Regions from separate parts of the Paenibacillus sp. HJGM_3 genome, predicted to be linked through region 1. Evidence: a T-box and tRNA genes for the amino acid it is inferred to sense, from the RefSeq annotation. Region 1 holds a T-box; the other holds one or more tRNA genes.
The links. The T-box of region 1 lies ahead of leuS (leucine--tRNA ligase). A T-box ahead of a tRNA ligase gene usually reads a tRNA of that ligase, here a tRNA-Leu.
Positions count from the first base shown of each region.

Region 1 (7,533 bases):
GGGAGAACAGCTTGACATTCTCGATCACTTTTTTGCCCGCGGCAAGACCGCCCTTGATGCCGAACGTCAGGATCGCGCCTTGCCCCTTGCTCATGTACTTCTGTCCGAGCTTGTAGTAAGGGTGATCTTCGAGCCCCACATAGTTAACCCACTCGACCGCCTCATGATCCTTCAGGAACTTCGCGACCTGGATCGCATTGGAGCTGTGGCGCTCCATGCGCAGGTGCAGCGTCTCCAGACCTTGCAGCAGCAGGAACGAGTTGAACGGCGAGATCGCCGCCCCGATATCGCGAGCCAGCTGGACCCGGGCTTTGATAATATACGAGATCGGACCGAGCGCGTCCCAGTACACGAGTCCGTGGTAGCTGGGATCCGGCTCCGTGAACCCGGGGAACTTGCCGCTTTCCTTCCAATTGAACTTGCCTCCGTCCACGATGACGCCGCCGATCGATGTGCCGTGGCCCCCGATGAACTTCGTCGCCGAATGGACGACGATATCCGCGCCGTGCTCGATCGGTCGCATCAAGTACGGGCTCGGCAGCGTATTGTCGACGATGAGCGGAATGCCGTTCTCATGCGCGATCGCAGCGACCGCTTCCACGTCCAGCACGTCGCCCTTAGGATTGCCGAGGGACTCGGCGTACAAAGCCTTCGTCTTTGGAGTAATCGCCTTGCGGAAGTTCTCCGGGTCGCTTGGGTCGACGAAACGGACTTGAATGCCGAGCTTCGGCAGCGTATTCGCGAACAAATTGTATGTGCCGCCGTACAAGCTGGACGCCGAGACGATCTCGTCGCCCGCGGAGGCGATATTCAGGAGGGCGTATGTAATCGCGGATTGACCCGAAGAGGTCGACAGCGCTCCGACCCCGCCCTCGAGGGCGGCGATCCGCTTCTCGAACACGTCGGACGTCGGGTTCATCAGACGCGTGTAGATGTTGCCGAATTCCTTCAACGCGAACAAATTCGCCGCATGCTCGGCATCCCGGAACCCGTAGGATGTGGTCTGGTAAATCGGTACGGCGCGGGACATCGTAGTCGGATCGATCTCTTGTCCTGCGTGAACGGCTAACGTGTCCAGCGATAATTTGCGTTCTTCTGCCATGAATGCATAGCCTCCCTAATCTCTAATTCTATCTATCTATCAACACTTCCTTATTTTCTCATATCCCGCCGTAAAATAAAAGACTGGTGCCATTTATTCCGCTACGATACGGTCTTTGATAGATTCGTAGAGCTTGGCGCCGATTCCCTTCACGTTCATGAGCTCTTCCGGCTTGCGGAAAGCTCCCGCCTTGGCCCGATAATCTAGGATCGCCTGAGCCTTGGCCGGCCCGATGCCGGGCAGACGGTCCAGCTCCGCCAGCGTCGCTTGATTGAGATTGAGCTTGCCGGATACGGGCCCTCCCGGCGATGGTGCAGCTGACACTGTAGCTGCCGGCGATGCCGGTGGTACGGCGGTTGAGCGCGGGGCTGCGGTTGGAGACGGTGCAGCGGTTCGGGATGGGGAAGGGGATGACAGCGGCGATGGAGTTGGCTTGACCGCAGGCCCGTCAGTGGCGATCAGAGCGGCCATGTCGGCGTTCCGGTCTTGCAGCCCCCGGCTGGACACCGGTCGCTTCCACGGCCGCATCATCCCCAGCACGAGGACGATCAGCACGAGGGCCGCGACGGCACCGCACCATAACGCCTGCCTATTCCTTGTATGTCGCATGAGGCTCCTCCTCTCTCAGTTTGTCTAGGAGATTTTCCTATTTTACATTTGGGTAGCATAAGATTCGACAATCTCGCATATACATGTTAGAAAGGCTTGGTTCGTGTCTTGGCCGTGGAAACGTCTAGGAGGGATTCTTCATGAAGGTTGGATTTATTGGGACGGGCAGTATGGGGAGCATGCTAATCGAGTCCTGGATTCACTCGGGAGCTCTACAGGCAGAAGAAATCGTAGCCAGCAACCGGACCTTCGGGAAAGTGAAGCTTCTGTCCGAGCGGTACCCCGGGTTAACGGCGGCTAGGTCCAATATGGAAGTGGCCGCGACGTGCGAATTGCTGTTCCTGTGCGTGAAGCCGGTTGAATATAAAAAAGTGCTCGACGAGCTCAAGGGAGCGCTCTCCCCCGGCCAAATCGTCGTTTCAATCACGAGCCCGGTGCTCATTAAGCATTTGGAAGATTTGCTGAACTGCAAAGTGGTGAAAATGATCCCCAGCATTACGAACTATATGCGGAGCGGGGCTTCCCTTATCATGTACGGGAAGCATGTAACCGCGGCCGACAAGCTAAGGCTGGAGGGGTTGTTCAGTGCTATCAGCACGCCGCTGGAAGTGGAAGAAGACCATACGCGGATTTGCTCGGACTTGTCGAGCTGCGGCCCGGCGTTTCTCGCCTTCTTCCTCGAGAAGCTGATCGACGCCGCGATCGTCGAAACCGGCATCCCCCGCGAGGAAGCGACGCGCCTGTCGGCCGAGATGCTGCTCGGCACCGGCAAACTGCTGACTGCAGGCGGCTTCACGCCCGCCTCGCTGCGCGAGCGCGTATCCGTCCCCGGCGGCATCACCGCCTCGGCGATCAAGCTGATGGAGAAGGAGCTCGACGGGATGTTCAATCGGCTGATCGGCATTACCCACGCGAAGTACCACGAGGATATCGAGAAGGTCGAGAATTTGTTTTACGGCAAAATCGTCGAGTAACCGATGAAAAAACAAAGCTTACCTGCCCGGACGAGGACGCGTGTCTCTTCGTCTTAAGACAGGTAAGCTTTTCTCTTTCCCCACAAAGTGAAGTTAAGCTCTGTAGCATATTCCGATTACTTTGCGGGGGCCCCCAAAAAACAATTCCCGCAAAGTGAACCTTAACCCACGACCAGGTTTACGAGCTTGCCCTTCACCGCAATCACTTTTCGGACGGACCGGCCGGCGATCATCTCCTGCACTTTCTCCAACCCGAGCGCGATGTCCTGCATCGCCGCTTCGTCAGTGTCGTTCGCGATCTTGACACGGTCGGCGATCTTGCCGTTCACCTGTACGACAATCTCGACCTCGTTGTCCACCGTCAGCGCTTCGTCGTACGTCGGCCACGGCGCGTATGTGATCGACTCTTGGCCGCCCAGACGCTCCCACAGCTCTTCCGCCAAGTGCGGCGCGAACGGCGACAGCATCTGCGTGAACTGCTTCATGGCCGACAACGGGAGCTGCTCGGTTTTGTACGCTTCGTTCACGAAGATCATCAGCTGGCTGATCGCCGTGTTGAAGCGCAGCGCCTCCAGATCCTCGGTGATTTTCTTGATCGAACGGTGCCATGTCCGCATGAACGCTTCGGACGTCCCGGCGTCGTCGGCCCCGATCTTGGCGCTCAATCCGCCGTCTTCGTTTACGATCAGGCGCCAGATACGGCTCAAGAACCGGAACGAGCCTTCCACCCCGTTCGTGTTCCAAGGCTTCGTCGCTTCCAGCGGCCCCATGAACATCTCATAGACGCGCAGCGTATCGGCGCCGAATTCGTTCACGATGTCGTCCGGATTGACGACGTTGCCGCGGGATTTGCTCATCTTCTCCATGTTCTCGCCCAGGATCATCCCCTGGTTCACCAGCTTGTAGAACGGCTCCTTCGTATTCACCACGCCGATATCGTACAGCACCTTGTGCCAGAAGCGCGCGTACAGCAAGTGCAGAACCGCATGCTCGGCGCCGCCGATGTACAGGTCGACCGGCAGCCATTCCTTCTGCAGCTCCGGCGAGCACAGAGCCTCACTGTTGTGCGGGTCGATGAACCGCAAGTAGTACCAGCAGCTGCCCGCCCATTGCGGCATCGTGTTCGTCTCGCGGCGCGCCGGCTTGCCCGTCTCCGGATCGACGGTGTTGACCCACTCCGTCACGTTGGCGAGCGGAGACTCGCCCGTACCGGACGGACGAATCTCGTCGACCTCCGGCAGCAGGAGCGGCAGTTGATATTCCGGCACAGGCTTCATCGTGCCGTCCTCCAGATGGAGAATCGGGATCGGCTCGCCCCAATAGCGCTGGCGGCTGAACAGCCAGTCTCTCAGGCGGTACGTGACCTTGCCTTGCCCCTTGCCGTTCGCTTCCAGCCACTCGATCATTCGGGCGATCGCAGCTTCATTGTTCAAGCCGTCCAGCAGCCCCGAGTTCACATGTACACCGTCGCCCGCGAACGCTTCCTTCGTCACGTCGCCGCCGCTCACGACCTCCACGATCGGCAGCTCGAACTGCTTCGCGAACTCCCAGTCGCGCTGGTCGTGGCCCGGTACGGCCATGATCGCGCCGGTCCCGTAGCCGGCCAGCACGTAGTCCGCGATCCAGATCGGCACTTGAGCGCCATTCACCGGATTGATCGCATAGGCGCCGGTGAAGACCCCCGTCTTCTCCTTGGCCAGGTCGGTACGCTCCAAATCGCTTTTGCGGGCGGCCTTCTCCTGGTATTCCTTAACGGCTGCCGCTTGCTCCCCGGTCGTAATCGCCTGCACCATCTCGTGCTCCGGTGCCAGCACGCAGTAGGTCGCACCGAACAGCGTGTCCGGGCGGGTCGTGAAGACGGTCAGCTCGCGGCCTTCGTGGCCGGCGATCGCGAAGTGCACTTCGGCGCCCTTCGACTTCCCGATCCAGTTGCGCTGCATATCCTTGATGCTCTCGGACCAGTCCAGCTCCTCCAAGTCTTCCAGGAGACGCTCGGCGTATTCGGTAATCTTCAGCACCCACTGGCGCATCGGCTTGCGGATGACGGGATGGCCGCCGCGCTCGCTCAAGCCGTCGATCACTTCCTCGTTCGCCAGCACCGTGCCTAGCGCAGGGCACCAGTTCACAGGCACTTCCGCGACGTAGGCGAGCCCTTTGTTGTACAGCTGGATAAAAATCCATTGCGTCCATTTGTAGTAATCCGGATCGGTCGTGCTCAGCTCGCGGTCCCAGTCGTAGGAGAATCCGAGCGATTTGATCTGTCTCCGGAAATTATCGATATTCTTGAACGTAATGTCGCGGGGATGCTTGCCCGTATCGAGCGCGTGCTGCTCCGCCGGCAGCCCGAACGCGTCCCAGCCCATCGGGTGCAGGACATTGAAGCCGCGCATCCGCTTGTAGCGGGAGACGATGTCGGTAGCGGTGTACCCTTCCGGATGGCCTACATGAAGTCCGGCTCCGGACGGATAAGGGAACATATCCAGCGCATAAAACTTCGGCTTGGACGAGTTCTCCTCTACCTTGAACGTCTTGCTGGCATCCCAATATTGCTGCCACTTGGGTTCGATGCGCTGGGGATTGTACCCCTGTTCTCTTTCATTGGTTTGATCGCGATCCAGCTGTGTCATGACGTCTTCGACTCCTTATTCGAATTCATTAAAAAAACCCCGCGTCGCTAGCATCACGCTAGGGACGAGAGGTTCGAGTTCCCGTGGTACCACCCTAGTTGGCTCGAGGCATTCTTTGCCCTAAAGCCCACTTAACCCCCTTAACGCGGGGACACGATCCGGTTCATCCAGCAGCCGGCGAAGGCTCGGGGATTCACCATCTGGCTCCGAGGCGAGTTCACGAACGCAACCATCGGCTCGCACCAACCGCCGACTCTCTTAAGGAATTGCGACTCCTTACTGCTCCTCTTCACAGCCTTATCCAAGTGTGAAAATCTTCTTGGTATTATAGCAAACCAAGGGAATCATTGTCAAGCATCCATCAAAACTGCAGACTCAAGTAACTGAGTGTGCCGAACTCATACGAACGGTGCAAAATCTCCGGCTTCCGGTCGGGATTCCCGCTGCCCATGGCGATGAATAACGGGACGAAGTGCTCCGGTCGCGGTACGGCCAGCCGTGCATGGGGGGCCAGCTCCATTACCCGGAACAAGCTGTCGAAGTCTCCGGTACGGATGTGCTCGATGAGCCACTCATCGAACTCGTACGCCCAGCTCTCCGGTTCGCCGAACCGGTCGTCGAAATTGACGCGGCGCAAATTGTGCACGGTCACTCCGCTGCCGATGACGAGAATATCCTGCTCATCCAGCCCGCGCAGCGCCTCGCCGATCCGATATTGCTCGCGCATCGGCAGGAACGGATTCACCGACACCTGCACGACCGGAATATCCGCCTGCGGGTACATCCGGTGCAGCATCGTCCAGGCGCCGTGGTCCAAGCCGCGGGTCGCGTCGAGGCGCACCTGGATGCCCGCCGCGCCGAACCGCCGCGCCAACTCGGAGGCGACGATCGAAGAGCCGCGTGCGCGATACTTGATCGCATACAGCTCCGGCGGGAAGCCGCCGAAATCGTAAATCGTATCGTACACTTCGTCGTGTGACGAGATGGTCAGCACTTCGCTTTCCCAATGCGCGGTGAAGAGGACGATCGCCTTCGGCTTCACCTTCCGGCCCAGCTCCTCGAGGAAACGGGTAAAGGGGGTATTCTCGATGGCGGTCATCGGCGAACCGTGTGCCAGGAACATGGCGGGTATCATCATGAATCGCTCCTTAATTCGTAATTAACTACTATTTAATAAGTTTATTACTATTTTATAGTTAAGTCAAGTCAATGACCATCCTATTGAAGCTTTTCAGTACACACCGACCACGATCCTTAGATGAAAAAATTTCTTCTAATCCAATACTAATCGGTTTTTCATATGAAATAGAGGAAAATATTGCATCTATTCCTTCGATTCAATGTGAAAATGAACTCAGCGGAGCCAATAGATGATCATTTTTCCTTTATTTTGCTTGATGAAGGCTCGAAAAATGAATTAGATGATCCTTTTTCCGCTATTTCACGCGTAACTCCCTGTATACCTACAACAGAGAAAAAACCCTGCCTCCGGGATACCGGAATCAGGGTCTCGATATATCAGTGCGTTTTCGGGGGTTATCGCCCTTCCCATTCCCTGTAAAACTGCTCCAGGAACCGTTCCATAAACGCGTGCCGCTCCTCGGCCAGCTGTCGCCCGGTTGCCGTGTTCATCCGGTCCTTCAGCCGCAGCAGCTTCTCATAAAAGTGGTTCACCGCCGTCTGGTTGCGCTCGCTCCGGTACTCCTCCACACTCATAGCTTCCCGGGAGCACAAGGCCGGATCATGCATCGAATGCCCCTTCGCGCCGGCGTACACGAACGTGCGCGCGATTCCGACCGCGCCCAGCGCGTCGACCCGGTCTGCATCCTGCACGACTTGGCCTTCCAGCGTCCGCATCGGCGGGTTGTGGCCGCCATTGTAGGACATCGTGGCGATGATGTCCAGCACGTGGTCCCGGGCTTCCGCCGAGATCGGCTGGCCGTGCAGCCAGTCCTGCAGGAGCCGCTCGCCGGCTTCCTTCGATGCGTTCAGCTTCGGGTCGCTCACATCGTGCAGCAGCGCGGCGAGCCGGCAGATGAACCGGTCCGCGCCTTCCGCCTCGGCGAGCCGCTCCGCCAGTTCGGCCACGCGCTCGATGTGCGGCCAGTCGTGGCCGCTCCGGTCCGCCGCGTGCACGCCGCGGGCGAACCCCTCCGCCGCCTGCAGCACTTCGGCTTGCTGCCGATCCCGCGCCGACTCCAGCACTCCGCTTCTCGATTCG
Region 1 covers NZ_JBJGED010000018.1:136,966-144,498, reverse strand. Annotated here, with positions in the region: gene ACI5FR_RS20035 (homocysteine synthase) at 1-1,102, opposite strand, end outside; gene ACI5FR_RS20030 (ComEA family DNA-binding protein) at 1,196-1,711, opposite strand; gene comER (late competence protein ComER) at 1,852-2,685, shown strand; gene leuS (leucine--tRNA ligase) at 2,847-5,312, opposite strand; T-box leader at 5,370-5,614, opposite strand; gene ACI5FR_RS20015 (dioxygenase family protein) at 5,674-6,447, opposite strand; gene ACI5FR_RS20010 (HD domain-containing protein) at 6,849-7,533, opposite strand, start outside.

Region 2 (7,533 bases), on a different contig from region 1:
TCCTGCTGTTCGGCGTAGGCGCCGTGTTCCTGTTCACCGACCTGCTGGCCGTTGCCCGCGATCGGGAGCAGTTCCCCCCATATCACTACGGGTACTTGCTGTGCGGCTTTATCTTTTGCCTACTGGGAATGCTGTTCTCCTTCATCCGCATCGCGACGCTCATTCGGCTACATCGGGGGAGCCGTACCGCGCGGATGGATCATGCGGACGAACCAGAGCATGCTTATCACGCCGAACAGCGGGTATAACGTCGACAGCAGCGTGCTGAACCCGATCTGGCCAACCACGTAGCTCGCGAGCAAGATGGACAGGACGATGCCGTTGTAGGAGAAGCTTGTACGCTGTCGGAGCTGAAGCGTCAGGCCGTACACGTTCGCGATCAGGGTGGTGAAGATTTCCCCGAAGATCACCGCGATGAACGCGAGCTGAACGCCGTGGCCGAGCCGGCCGATCAGATGGGACATCGGAATTTCGAACTGGGCGATACCCGGCATTTGCGAGGAGAGGGCGAAATGCCCGCCCAGCAGCATCAGGCTGATGCCGATGCCGCCCAACCACCCGCCCTTCTTCAGGAGGTGCGGGTTTTTCGTCGCGGCACCGAGCGGGACGAGTACGGCCTGCGCGGTCGCCAGGTTGAACGCCACGTAGAGCAGAGGGGCCGTCCATATTCGGACCGGGTTGTAATCGCTCGACCACGTCAGCCAGTTACCCGCATTGGGAGAACCGATGGCGGCGGTCACCATCAGGATGCTGAACAGGAACATCATCGGGACGACCAGGCTGTTCACGGCCATGAGTGCTTTCAGTCCGCCCGTTATGACCCCATATGCCAGCAGCAGCGTGAAGAGAAGTCCGTATTGATACGGCAGATTGAAATGCTCCCGGAACACGGAGCCGGCTCCGGCCAGCATGACGGCATTGATGCCGAACAGAACGACCAGAGAGAAGAGGCTGAACGCATTGCCGAGCCGCGGGCCGAACAAATACCGGTTCAAGTCCTCGTAGGAGCTCGCCTTGATCTGATTTGCGAGCAGCATGACCTTCGTGCCGAGCCAGATGAACAGCAGTCCGGCGAGGGTGATCGTAATCGTGGCCATCCAGCCGTACCGGCTGAAGAACTGCAAAATTTCTTGCCCGGTCGCGAATCCCGCGCCTACGATCGTTCCAATATATGTAAAGGCGATTTGCAAGACGGTTCCCCATGCTTTCATCGCGGCATGCACGTCCTTCACTCTTGATTTGGTAGCTTGGCTACTGTACAAGTTATGAAGGAAAGGGGGAAAAAAGATCATATTTCCGGCGACCGGTTTGCACAACCTCGGCCGATCTTTTATAATACGGGCAAGATGATCCCGCAAAAGGGAGCGTGCTGCCGTGCTTTCCTACATCTTCGAATTGATCTGGACGTTTCGATATATGGCTTTGTTTGGCTTTCTAGCTCTTGGCATGATCGGCTTGCCGATCCCGGAAGAGACGCTGATGACGTTTATCGGGTCTCTAACCGCCTTTGACCACTTAACCTTGGCCGGATCCATTGCGGTGTGCTTCGCCGGCACGATGACCGGCATGGTGATCAGCTACTGGATCGGCCGCCGGGTGGGCAAGCCGTTCCTGGATCGGTACGGCAAGTGGTTCCTCTTGACGCCGGCCCGGCTCGCCCGTGCGGAGAAGTGGTTCCAGAAGTATGGCGTCTGGACCGTTTCTTTCGGATATTTCGTCCCGGGGGTTCGTCAATTGACATGTTACTTGGCCGGCATGAGCAGGATGCGGTTTTGGTTATACCTCGTCTATGCGGGGAGCGGCGCGCTCGTGTGGTGCTTCAGCTTCATCACGCTCGGACGAATCATCGGCCACAACTGGGAGGCCGTCCTGAACATGATTCACGTTTACTTGGGACGTGGGGTCGCGATCGGCATCGGGGTGATGCTGCTGCTTGTTCTGGTATTTTTGCGTTTGCGCAAGAAGGGCGGTCCTATGCGAAAAAACGGCGTATAAGAAAGCTTCTGATCGAAGCCGTGTTATTAGAAATCTAAAAATCCCTTGCATACCTTCGATGGGAAGGCAGCAAGGGATTTAGTTTGTTTGACGGTTATGGGAACTCGAATTAAGCTTTCTGGTCGGCATACAGCTTGATGGACAGCACATTCTGCGAGACGGGATCGACGTCCAGCTTCAGGATCGTCCCGGCGCTCTTGTAGGAGAGCGCGTACTTCGTGCTCGCGTCCGGCTTGCCGAGGGCGTCCACCGCTTCTTTCGCAGACTGGCCGAGCTTGAAGCCGTTCAGCCCCGGATTGACCTCGCCGCTCGTAATCTCCACGAACTGCACGAGCTTCGCCTTGCTGAAGCCGACGATGAATCCGCGGTACTCGTACGCCACGATCGGATCCGTCTCATCTTCCATCGTGTACTCGTTCTCCGGCTTGCCCAGCCTGAGCGTGACGGAGGCCGTCGTGTCCGCAAGCGTAATGCCCATCAGCGACGGCTTCTTCACCGTGTACCCTTCTACAGGCGGAGGAGTCGCCTTATCCTCCGGCGTCGTCGAGTCCGAGGAGGCCGTAACGTTCTTCCCGGCCGCCTGACTGTTGTCCGCTTGGCTGCCTCCGCCGCTGGAAGCGGTCTGAATGTCGCCGTGCGCCTCGTCCGTCCCGCCGGTCCCTCCCGGCTTCGCCGGACCTTGATCGGATGGCTGCGCGATCGCGGGGGGCGTGGCCGTTACGCCGAGCTTCACCCCCGGCTCCTGCGTAGGGACCGGACTGGCCTCTCCCGGCTTCGACGTGCCGCTGCAGCCGCTGGCGACAGCCGACAGGGTGACGAGCGCGATTGCGAGTACCCCATGCACAACAGGTTTGTTTCTCATAGCGTTTCTCCTTCTCCGGTTCAAGCTTCTCTTTGTCTATTGGATAGATGTTGTGCAAACAATCCCATCATACCGTTCCCGGGCCTATCCAGACAAAGCCCAATTGCCCCCAAATCCGCTTGTTTCGGCGTCCCAACCGCCATCTCTTGCCTGAAGGTTCTTCCAATCGCTGCCAATACCATTGTTTTCTTGCTTCTACTTACTAAGACGAATCGACCTGGGAAATAGTTGCATCCTTTCGGGATTTTTTTACGTTTCCAGGTATGGCTCCCCTTGAATGTTCTTCGGCGAATGTGGTACCTTAACGGAAAGGAAACGCCTTAGGAGGAATCTCATGGAAGAACTGAAGCGACGCATCCAACAAGAAGCCAATATCGTAAGCCAACAAGTGTTGAACTTGGATAAAATATTAAATCATCAGGTAGATCCGCCCTTCATCATGGAAATGGGCAAGCAATTCGCCAAGCGGTACCGGGAAGACTCGATTACCAAGGTGCTAACGATTGAGTCGTCCGGCATCACCGTGGGCTTTGCCACCGCTCTGGAGCTCGGGGTCCCGCTCGTATTTGCCCGCCGGAAGAAGACGTTGACGACCGAAACCGAGGTGTATGCGGAGCGCGTCCCGTCGTTCACCAAAGGCATCGTGACTGATATTCTTGTCTCGAAGAGCGTGCTCGGTCCCGAGGATCGCGTGCTGCTCATCGACGACATCATCGCCAATGGAGACGCCGCCCGCGGCCTGATTCGCGTCATCGAGCGTTCGGGCGCGACGCTGGTCGGGCTCGGCATCGTGATCGAGAAGAGCTTCCAGGCCGGCGCCCGGACGATCCGCGAGAGCGGCATTCGGCTCGAATCGCTTGTGCAGATTCAATCTTTGGAGCAAGGCGAAGTCCGGTTTTTATAAGGGTGGATAGGCCGCCGGTTGCAGTTGGACTACTTTCTGAGATGAATTGGAATCTTTCCTCCGTGTGCATTTTCATTTATAATGAAAGGGAGCTATAGAGAGGAGGCGATCGGAATGGGGAATGTACAGCTATCCGCCGATTACATGATGACCAAGTTATCGGAAGCGAAGGTTCATTTTGAACGGGCTCTCGACTGCAAGCACACCGAGTTTGACGATTTGTATCCTTACATGATCGAGCATCCTCAGTTTTTCTGGTATAAGCGATATGTGGCGTGGTCGGAGCTGCTCACCATCGTGAAGCTGCTCAGCGAGCTTTCTATGGAGTGGAAGTCGATCTTTACCGACCAGCAGGTTGAATATATAGAGCGCCGGGTCATGTCGAGCAAGGTGCTGGACGATTGGTTCGAGAAGAACGATACGAAGGAACATGTTGGATAAGTGGCCGCATAGAGCGGGCAGGGAGAGGCGGCGTAGGCTCCTCTATCCTGTCCGTTTTTATATCCAGCTTGAAAGGAGTGAACAGCCATGATATCGGACGAGCAGCTCAATATGTATCGGGTGAATGGGACGAAAATTCGCGTCGTACGGGATTCGGAGCCGGAAAATGACGTGCGCGGGTTCATCGTGGCTTGGGATGACGATACGGTCATGGTGCGTAGGCCGAACCGTCGGGTCGTGAAGCTGTCGCGCGAGTATAAATATCAGCCGGCCAACCAAGGGCGGGACGAGGCGGAATGACCAGTATTGGGAACCCGGGGCCACGACACGAGGAACGGTTGCAGCTTCTAAGCGCGATCTCAGGCATCCGGCATGGCCTGCTTCATGATGACGGCGAACCGGTGCTCTGCATCGCCTCGGACACGGCGCTCCGGACGCTTAACTCCTCCATCTGGGGAGGCGGGTTTCAGACGAGTTATTTTATTATAAACCGGCAGGTGCCCAAATCATACATGAGCGACGATCCGGCTCGCGAGATGGGGGACTTCTTGTCGCGGACGGGCTATCCGGCGGAGCACTGCGCCGGCATGCTGACCGCCGCCTGGGTCGAACATGCAGGCCACGAAACGATGGCGCTGGATGACCTGACGGTCAGCGCCTGGGTCACCGTAGGCCTCAGCAACGCCGCCAGGGCCGGCGACATTGTGGACGTAGATCGACTGTACCCGGGGACGATCAACAGCATCGTTCTCGTCGACGGTTGGATGACGGACGCGGCTATGGTCAATGCCGTCATCACCGCCACGGAGGCGAAGACCGCCCTGCTGCAAGAGCTGCGCATCCCGGCGGGGCCGGACGGCCGACTCGCGACCGGCACGACGACGGACGCCATCGTCGTCGCGGCCACCCAGCGTGGCGCCTCCCGCTATGCGTATGCCGGCACCGCCACCCGGCTCGGCTATTTGATCGGCCGGACCGTGTACGAAGCAGGCCGCCAAGCCGCCTTGGAGTACCTTGATTATGTGCGGGTCAGGGAGGCCCACAAATAATTTTGAAATAAGTGTTGACTTCGTTAGACGAGCTGTGCTATATTATTTCTTGTCGCCGCAACAAACGACACGCGGTCGTGGCGGAATTGGCAGACGCGCTAGATTCAGGTTCTAGTGGGGTAACAGCCGTGGAGGTTCGAGTCCTCTCGACCGCATCAGAGCAGTATTTAAAAGGGTTTTGGGAAGCCTTAGGTTTTAAATGGGCTTACTGAAACCCTTTTTGCTTACTTAAGTTCCTTTCTTCCGGTACGAAATAACCGATGAGGATCAATCGATGAATATTTCCATTTTGGCCACCAAACTGTATATCCCCGTGCCACGGACGAGAGTTGTCCAAAGGCCGCGCCTGATCGAGCGGCTGAACGAGGGTCTCGACCGCAAGCTGACCCTCATCTCCGCCTCAGCCGGTTTTGGCAAAACAACGCTGGTCAGCGAATGGGTCGCCGGTTGTGATCGACCTGTCGCATGGTTGTCGCTGGACGAAGGAGATATCGACTCTACGCGCTTCCTGACTCACCTTGTCGCTGCTCTGCAGACGATTGAGGACCATTTTGGAGGAGGCGCGGTTAGTGCGCTCAACTCCCCGCAGCCGCCGTCAACCGAATTGATACTAACCATCTTGCTCAATGAAATCTCAGCTCTCCCGTACAAATTTGTCCTCGTTCTGGACGACTACCATGTTATTGATGCCAAATGGATCGACGATGTTTTAAACTTCCTGCTCGAGCATCTCCCTCCACAGATGCACCTGGTCATCGCCACACGTGAAAATCCGCAGCTTCCCTTAAGCCGGTTACGTGCTCAAGGCCTCTTGACCGAGTTGCGAGACACCGACCTGCGCTTTACGCTCGGCGAAGTGGCCGCATTCCTTAATCAGGTTATGGGATTGGGTCTTACGGCAGACGAAATGACTGCCCTGGAGACGCGTACCGAAGGCTGGATTGCGGGACTTCAACTGGCGGCGCTCTCGATGCAGGGGCGCAAAGATATTCCTGCCTTCATTCGGGAATTCGCCGGAGACAATCGGTACATTATGGACTATCTGGTCGAAGAGGTTCTGCAGCGTCAGCCCGACCCGATCCGAAGCTTCTTGCTTCAGACCTCCATTCTCGACCGGCTGCATGGCCCGTTATGCGATGCCGTCACCGGCCGTGAGGATGGCGTCGCGCTGCTTCAGTCCCTGGAGCTAGGCAACTTTTTTGTCGTTCCACTGGATGACAGGCGCAGGTGGTATCGCTATCATCATCTTTTTGCCGAAGTTCTCTCTGCGTATTTAAGGTCGGATCAGCCCGATCAAGTAGCTGCGCTTCATCGGCGCGCAAGCCTATGGTACGAGCAGCATGGCTCGGCGGACGACGCGATCCGCCATGCGCTGGCCGCCGAGGATTTCGCACGCGCGGCGGACCTGGTTGAGCTGGCTATACCAGCCTTGCGCAGGAGCAGACAGGAGGCTGCAATGCTGGGGTGGCTGAAATCGCTCCCCGATGAGCTGGTCCGATGCAGGCCTGTGCTAAGCGTTTGGTATGCCGGGGCGTTATTGGCCGGCGGCAAATTAGACGCCGTTGAGAACCGACTGCGAGACGCCGAACAGTGGCTGGAGACAGCGGCGGACATGCGTGAGCGGGAGCAAGCCCTGCCGGCCGAGATGGTCGTCGTGGACGAAGAGGAGTTTCGCCGTCTCCCGGGTTTGATCGCCGTGTACCGTTCCGGACTAGCCTTGGTATTGGGTGATGTGCCAGCCGCTACGAAATACGCCCGACAGGTGCTCGACCTCGTGCCTGAGGACGACCATCTCCCGCGCGGAGCGGCAACTGCACTACTGGGACTCGCCTTATGGAGGAGCGGGGATCTCGAGGAAGCACGCCGGATGTTTGCAGCCGGCATGATTAACGTGCAGCTGGCGGGGGCGATCTCCGACGCGATCAATGGTGCTATCGCTCTGGCTGAAATACGGATTGCGCAAGGCCGACTCCACGAGGCGATGCGTACGTATGAGCGGGGCTTGCAGCTTGCGGCGGATCATGGCGAACCTGATCTGCGGGGAACGGCGGACATTTACGTAGGTATGAGCGAGCTCTGTCGGGAGCATGACGATCTGCATGCCGCCACGCAGTATTTGTTGAGAAGCAAGGAGCAGGGCGAGCACACCGGCTTCCCGCAATACCCGTATCGCTGGCGCGTCGCCATGGCTCGAGTACGGGAGGCCCAAGGAGATTTGAACGGTGCGTTCGACCTTCTCCATGAGGCAGAGAACCTGTATATGAGCGACTTTTTCCTCGATG
Region 2 covers NZ_JBJGED010000029.1:42,301-49,833, reverse strand. Annotated here, with positions in the region: gene ACI5FR_RS26345 (hypothetical protein) at 1-248, shown strand, start outside; gene ACI5FR_RS26340 (YkvI family membrane protein) at 168-1,211, opposite strand; gene ACI5FR_RS26335 (DedA family protein) at 1,375-1,995, shown strand; gene ACI5FR_RS26330 (hypothetical protein) at 2,105-2,857, opposite strand; gene ACI5FR_RS26325 (xanthine phosphoribosyltransferase) at 3,192-3,761, shown strand; gene ACI5FR_RS26320 (hypothetical protein) at 3,876-4,202, shown strand; gene ACI5FR_RS26315 (hypothetical protein) at 4,290-4,502, shown strand; gene ACI5FR_RS26310 (adenosylcobinamide amidohydrolase) at 4,499-5,251, shown strand; tRNA gene ACI5FR_RS26305 (tRNA-Leu) at 5,323-5,406, shown strand; gene ACI5FR_RS26300 (winged helix-turn-helix domain-containing protein) at 6,063-7,533, shown strand, end outside.
Region 2: it has a tRNA-Leu gene. The T-box ahead of leuS (leucine--tRNA ligase) is inferred to sense a tRNA for this amino acid. The anticodon was not compared.